Regions from separate parts of the Streptomyces sp. NPDC048521 genome, predicted to be linked through region 2. Evidence: predicted binding sites of a transcription regulator. Region 2 holds the regulator's gene; the other holds the start of a gene.

Region 1 (3,695 bases), on a different contig from region 2:
CCCGCTCCAGCTGGCGCGGGAGCAGGTGGTCACGGGCGATGACGACCTTCTCGTCCTCGGTGTAGCCGTCCAGGCGGACGATCTCCATGCGGTCCGCGAGCGCCTCCGGGATGGCCTCCAGGACGTTGGCCGTGGCGAGGAAGACCACGTCCGACAGGTCGAGTTCGACCTCCAGGTAATGGTCCCGGAAGGTGTGGTTCTGGGCCGGGTCCAGGACCTCCAGCAGAGCCGCGGCCGGGTCGCCGCGGAAGTCCGAGCCCACCTTGTCGATCTCGTCCAGCAGGACCACCGGGTTCATGGACCCGGCCTCCTTGATGGCGCGCACGATCCGGCCGGGCAGCGCGCCGACGTACGTACGCCGGTGGCCGCGGACCTCGGCCTCGTCCCGGACGCCGCCGAGGGCGACCCGGACGAACTTGCGCCCCATCGCGTGCGCGACGGACTCACCGAGGCTGGTCTTGCCGACGCCGGGCGGGCCGACGAGGGCCAGCACGGCACCGCCGCGCCGCCCGCCGATGACGCCCAGGCCCCGCTCGCTGCGCCGCTTGCGCACCGCCAGGTACTCGGTGATGCGCTCCTTCACGTCCTCGAGCCCGGCGTGCTCGGCGTCGAGGACGGCCTTGGCGCCCTGGATGTCGTAGGCGTCCTCGGTCCGCTCGTTCCAGGGCATCTCCAGGACGGTGTCCAGCCAGGTGCGGATCCACGAGCCCTCGGGCGACTGGTCGGAGGCCCGCTCGAGCTTGTCGACCTCCTTCAGGGCGGCCTCGCGGACCTTCTCCGGCAGGTCGGCGGCCTCCACGCGGGCCCGGTAGTCGTCGGACTCCTCGCCCTCCTTCTCGCCGTTCAGCTCGCGCAGTTCCTTGCGGACGGCCTCGAGCTGACGGCGCAGCAGGAACTCGCGCTGCTGCTTGTCGACGCCCTCCTGGACGTCCTTGGCGATGGTCTCGGCCACGTCCTGCTCGGCGAGGTGGTCGCGCAGCTGCTGCGTGGCGAGCTTGAGGCGGGCCACCGGGTCGGCGGTCTCGAGCAGTTCGACCTTCTGCTCGGTGGTGAGGAACGGCGAGTAGCCGGAGTTGTCGGCGAGCGCGGAGACGTCGTCGATGGCCTGGACGCGGTCCACGACCTGCCAGGCGCCGCGCTTCTTCAGCCAGGTGGTGGCGAGCGCCTTGTACTCCTTGACGAGTTCAGCAGCCTGGCCCGGCAGCGGGTCGGGCACGCTCTCGTCGATCCGGGCGCCCTCGACCCAGAGCGCGGCACCGGGGCCGGTGGTGCCGGCGCCGATCCGCACCCGGCTCCGGCCGCGGATCAGAGCCCCCGGGTCACCGTCGGCCAGCCGGCCGACCTGCTCGACCGTGCCCAGCACACCGGTCTTGGCGTACGTCCCGTCGATGCGCGGCACCAGCAGCACCCTGGGCTTCCCAGGCTCCGACCGGGCGGCGGCCTGTGCGGCCTCCACCGCGGCCCGCACCTCGGAGTCGCTCAGGTCCAGCGGAACCACCATCCCGGGCAGCACGACCTCGTCGTCGAGCGGCAGCACGGGCAGTACGAGCGTGAACGCCGTGGACTCAGCAGCCATGATCTCCCCTTAGGCAGTCAACTTGAGCTATGCCGACTCAATGCTTGGCGCTCCGCTGATGTTCCCGAAGTCCTGTTCGCTGTGGGCGATCAGCGGACGACGTGACTGTTCCTGCAGGTCACTGGCGTTGTCGCGCCCCAGGGGTTGGTTCTCTGCCTCAGGAAGTACTGCGGCCCAGCGGCGCCGTGGCGGTCCGCTGCCGACGCCGGACCAGGGGCCAACCGGCGACACCGAGCGAAAGGGCGATGAGGTGGCCCCAGTTGGTCATCGGGTCCCGGAAGGCGATCAGGTCGTTCAGGAGCGCGCCGCCCGCGAGGAGGAGCAGGAGTCCGCGCGACCACGGTCGGAGCAGGCCGGCCAGGGCGCCGACGCTGGCGGCGACACCGAAACTGATGCCGTAGTCGAGGCGGTGCAGCGAGGTCTGAGGAAGGTGTCCGACCAGGACGGCCAGGCCGACGGGAACCTCGGTGGCGAGCGTGGCCACGACGTGTCCGGCGAGGAACACGCAGGCCGCGCGAGCCCCGCCGATCCGCCGCTCCAGCGCGCCGAGCACCAGCACGAAGGCCGGCGCGTACGGCGAGACGATCCCGCCCGCGATCCACACCGCGCTCGCCAGCAGCACCAGTACGGGCGTGCGCAGCAGGTGGGCCACGTCGGTACTGGAGTTCTCGTAGAGAGTGTGCACGAGTCCGGGGTCGGCCAGGTCCGCGACCGTGGAGGTGACGACCAGGACGGCCGCGTAACCGAAGGTGAACGGCGTGCCGACCGGAGTGGGCAGCAGACGCCACCAGCGCGGCGCGGGGACGGGCGGACACGCCTCGGCCGCTGCCGGGGCGGGCGGACACGCCTCGACCGGTGCCGGAGCCGCCGGACGCCCCTCGACCGGCGCCGGGACGACCGAACACGCCTCGACCGGTGCCGGAGCCGCCGGACGCCCCTCGACCGGCGCCGGGACGACCGAACACGGCTCAACCGGTGCCGGAGCCGCCGGACGCCCCTCGACCGGCGCCGGGACGACCGAACACGGCTCAACCGGTGCCGATGCGGCCGGACGCCCCTCGACCGGCGCCGATGCGGGTGGCGCCGTGCCGCGCTGGCGTGGCATGCCGTCCAGCAGCCCGCCCGCCCCGGGGACCGGGAGGCCGTCGGTGCCGGCGGGAAGGGGCGTGCCCCGCGGGGGCGGTGACGCGGCCGTCGCAGGGCCCGTCGCGATGCGGTCCACGGTGAGGCGCTCCTTCCGTCGCGCCCCACCCTTCGCGTTCACCGGGCCGCTGTCTATGACGGACGCCACGCGAGAGCGGATGCACAGCAACCTCTCAGGTGCCGCCCGCGCCCGCCGGCCCGTCATCCGTAATTCCCGTGAACGTCAAGCCACGTTCGAGCAGGATGGACGCATGACTGCCGCGTACGACTCACCCGTGGTCCTGGACCGGCGCGACGGCCCGTACGGCGAGGTGGTGCTGCGCAGACACGGTGCGCTGCTGCAGATCATCGCCAACGGCTGTTTCCTGATGGACACCTCCGACGGACGCTCGGAGCGACTGCTCGTCGACGCCGCGTGCGCCGCCCTGGACGGGCGCCCGGCGCCGGACGTGCTGATCGGGGGGCTGGGCGTGGGGTTCTCGCTCGCGCACGCGGCCGCCGACCCGCGCTGGGGGCGGATCGTCGTCGTGGAGCGGGAGCCCGCCGTCATCGACTGGCATCGCCACGGGCCCCTGTCAGAACTGTCCGCCGCCGCGCTCGCCGATCCCCGCACCGACATCGTGGAAGCCGATCTCGTGTCGTACGTCAATGAGACATCGGACACGTTCGACGCGCTGTGTCTCGACATCGACAACGGGCCGGGCTGGACCGTCACGGAGGACAACGACGGTCTCTACGAAACCGCTGGACTCGCCGTCTGCGCAAGGGTGTTGAGGCCGGGCGGGGTACTCGCGGTGTGGTCGGCGAAACCGTCTCCGGAATTTGAAGGAACCTTGTGGAATGCCGGGTTCCGGCAGGTGCGTACCGAAGAGGTGCCCGTTGCCCGGGGCGTTCCGGACGCCGTGCACCTCGGCGTCCGACCTGGATAGCGACAGCGCCGTGAGTCCCCGTAATGTGCTGCCCTGACGCGGATCAT
Region 2 (3,695 bases):
GACGGCCATCTGTGCGGCGGCCTCGGCCTCGTCCGGGTAGGACTTGTAGACGCTCATGTACTGCTCGCTCGTCACCACCCGCTGCACGGCGTCGAGTTCGGCGTCCTGGCCGGTGATCGGGGGCAGCTGGGTGACGCCGGCCGCCTTGAGGGCCTTGATGACACCGCCCGCCATGCCGTCGTTGGCGGCGTAGACGGCGGCGATGTTGTCCTTGCCGATCTTGGCGATCGCCGCGGCCATGCGCGCCTCGGCGTTCTCCGGCTTCCAGTCCTTGGTGTCGAAGGAGTCCGCGATCGTCACCTTGCCGCTCAGCTCGGACAGCGCGCCCTGCTTGAACTGCTTGGCGTTGGGGTCGGTGGGCGAGCCGTTCACCATGACGATCTTGTCGGAGGTGTCGGCCTTCGGGCCCAGCGCCTCCAGCAGCGTGCGGGCCTGCACCTCGCCGACCAGCTCGTTGTCGAAGGAGATGTAGGCGTCGATCGGGCCCTCGGCGAGGCGGTCGTAGGCGATGACCGGGATGCCGGCGTCCTTGGCCTTCTGCACGCCGGCGGCGACGGCGTGCGAGTCGACCGCGTCCAGCAGGATGACGTCGACCTTGTCGTCGATCATCTGCTGCAGCTGGTCGGCCTGCCGGGTGACGCTCGCGTCGGCGTTGGCGTACTTGACCTTGCCCTGCTTCTGGGTGAGTTCGGCCACCTTGTCCCGAATGATGGGGTAGTCGAACTTGTCGTAGCGGGTGTTGGCCTTCTCCGGGAGCAGCAGGCCCACGGTGATGTCGTTGCCCTTGGTCGGGCTCGCGCTCGCGCCGTCCCCCGCCGCGTTCAGCACGCCACAGCCGGCGAGCGAGAGGGTCATCGTGGACGCGGCCACGGATATGGCGATACGACGCATTCGAGGGCTCACTTCAGGTGCGTTCCGGACGTGGGTGCTGCTATACGACCCAGGTGTCTGAAAAGACAACGCGGCGGCGCCACTCGGCGTCAAGCGGAATCACTTAACGAGTCCGCAACACCACGCTCAGCTGCCCTTGTGAAGGTGGCGCGGAATCACCTCCAAACACTCTTTACGGACCCTCCATTCAAAGGGAGTTCACGGGCAGGCAAAGATCGGCACAACCAACTCCATTCCCGGCACGCCATGATCATCGGGACGCGCCCGCCGCCGCACCCGCTCGACCGGGGAAGCGAACGAACCCGGCCACGGCACCGAGGGCGTCCCGACGGCGGACGACGCCCGCTTCGGCACCGTCACCGTCCGGTTGCCGCCGTCCGGCTCGCTTCCCGGCCGACCCACACGGACGCGGGGGTACGGCGAAGGGCCCGCAGGCACGATGCCTGCGGGCCCCTCGTACGCGTTCCACTCGGCGGAGGGTCAATCCGGCTGCTGCTGCCGCTTGGGCCGCCACACCACCAGCGCGCTGGTCTGCTGCACCTCCTGGTACGGGACCAGGTCGCGGCGGTAGGAGGCGTGGACGGCGGCCTCGCGCTGCTGCATCGCGGCCGCCGCGCCGTCCAGCGCCGCCTGAAGCTCCACGACGCGGGACTGCAGGGCGGCGACCTGGTTCTCCAGTTCGATGATCCGCTTGATGCCGGCCAGGTTGATGCCCTCGTCCTGCGACAACTGCTGCACCTGGCGGAGCAGTTCGATGTCACGGGCCGAGTACCGGCGGCCCCGGCCGGCGGTGCGGTCGGGGGAGACCAGGCCCAGGCGGTCGTACTGGCGCAGCGTCTGCGGGTGGAGTCCGGAGAGCTGGGCCGCCACCGAGATGACGTAGACCGGGGTCTCCTCGGTCAGTTCATACGGGTTACGTCGACGGCCGTCCATCACTCTCAAGCTCCCTTCGCGGCCTCGAACAGCTCCGCCCGCGGGTCCTCGCCCGCGGTCGCCTCGCGATACGCCTCCAGTGCGTCACGAGCCTTCCCCGACAGGTCCTTCGGGACACTCACCTCGACGGTGACCAGCAGATCGCCGCGGGTGCCGTCCTTGCGGACCGCGCCCTTGCCACGGGCGCGCATCGTACGGCCGTTGGGGGTGCCCGGCGGCAGTTTCAGCGTGACGGCCGGACCGCCGAGGGTCGGCACCCGCACCTCGCCGCCGAGGGCCGCCTCGGGATACGTCACCGGCACGGTGACGGTGAGGTTGTCGCCCTTGCGGCCGAACACGGGGTGTTCGCCGACGTGCACGACCACGTACAGGTCGCCCGCCGGGCCGCCCCGCTCACCGGGCGCGCCCTTGCCGCGCAGCCGGATGCGCTGCCCGTCGGTGACGCCCGCCGGGATGCGGACCTGCATCGTGCGGGACGACTTGGCGCGTCCACTGCCCTTGCACTCCAGGCAGGGGTGCTCGGCGATCAGGCCGCGGCCCTTGCAGTCGGGGCAGGGGTCGGTGAGCGAGAAGCCGCCGCCCGAGCCCCGGGCGACCTGCCCGGTGCCGACGCAGGTCGGGCACACGCGCGGTGTGCCGTTCTTGTCGCCGGTGCCGGAGCAGGCCTTGCAGGGCTGCTGGGAGGTCATCCGCAGCGGGACCGTCGCGCCCTCGATCGCCTCGGTGAAGCTGAGGGTGACCTCGGTGTCGATGTCCTGGCCGCGCCGCGGCTGGGTCCGGGTCGTGCCCGTGCCGCCGCGGTTGAACAGGCCCCCGAAGACGTCACCGAGTCCACCGCCGAAGCTTCCGCTCTGGGCACCGCCTCCTCCTCCGAAGAGGTCGCCCAGGTCGAAGTTGAAGGAGCCGCCGGCCGCGCCCGGCCCGGGGCGGAAGCCGCCGTTGCCGAACAGGGTGCGGGCCTCGTCGTACTCCTTGCGCTTCTTGGGGTCGCCGAGCACGTCGTTCGCCTCGGAGATCTCCTTGAAGCGCTCCTCGGCCTTGGCGTTGCCCTTGTTGGCGTCCGGGTGGAACTCGCGGGCGAGCTTCCGGTACGCCTTCTTGATCTCGGCCTCGGTCGCGTCCTTGGGGACGCCGAGGACCTTGTAGTAGTCCTTCTCGATGAAGTCCTTGGTGCTCATCCCCGACGTCCCTCCTCTCCTGCGTCGTCGGTGATTACGTCAGCCCTCCTCCGGGCCACCGTTCTCCTTGTCGTCGCCGCCCGCCGCGGTGTTCTCCTCGGCGCCCTCGGCCTTGACGGTCTGCGCGCCGGGCTGCGGCTCGGCGACGGCCACCCGCGCGGGGCGGATGGTGCGCTCACCGATGCGGTACCCGGGCTGCAGGATCGCCACGCAGGTCGTCTCGGTGACGTCCGGCGCGTAGGAGTGCATCAGGGCCTCGTGGATCGTCGGGTCGAAGGGCTCGCCCTCCTTGCCGAACTGCTGCAGGCCCATCTTGGCCGCGACGGTCTCCAGCGACTCGGCGACGGACTTGAAGCCGCCGACCAGTTCGCCGTGTTCCCGCGCGCGGCCGATGTCGTCGAGCACGGGCAGGAGCTCGGTCAGGAGGTTCGCGATGGCGATCTCCTTGACCGCGATCCGGTCACGCTCGACGCGGCGGCGGTAGTTCTGGTACTCGGCCTGGAGGCGCTGGAGATCCGCCGTGCGCTCGCCGAGCGCCGTGCGCACCTGGTCCAGCTGGGCCACCAGGCCCGCGTCTGCACTTACGTCCCCGGCCGGGGCCGCCCCCTCCTCGGGAGCGGCCTTCGACTCGGCGTCTTCGGGGGCCGCGCCGGAGGGGACGTCGGGCTTCTCCTCGAAGCCCGGGGTCTCCTC

Evidence for each region. Region 2 encodes HspR, which represses chaperone genes until heat shock. Its sites were predicted from a motif close to TTGAGNNNNNNNNNCTCAA; they were not measured.
Region 1: the regulator HspR is predicted to act here: its motif matches at 1,599-1,617, upstream of lon (endopeptidase La).

The regions. Positions count from the first base shown of each region.
Region 1 is NZ_JBICWR010000003.1:297,231-300,925, forward strand. Features, by position in the region: gene lon (endopeptidase La) at 1-1,576, opposite strand, end outside; gene ACGFRF_RS08885 (rhomboid-like protein) at 1,734-2,798, opposite strand; gene ACGFRF_RS08890 (spermidine synthase) at 2,971-3,648, shown strand.
Region 2 is NZ_JBICWR010000005.1:183,636-187,330, forward strand. Features, by position in the region: gene ACGFRF_RS14470 (sugar ABC transporter substrate-binding protein) at 1-891, opposite strand, end outside; gene ACGFRF_RS14475 (heat shock protein transcriptional repressor HspR) at 1,372-1,824, opposite strand; gene dnaJ (molecular chaperone DnaJ) at 1,830-3,002, opposite strand; gene grpE (nucleotide exchange factor GrpE) at 3,042-3,695, opposite strand, start outside.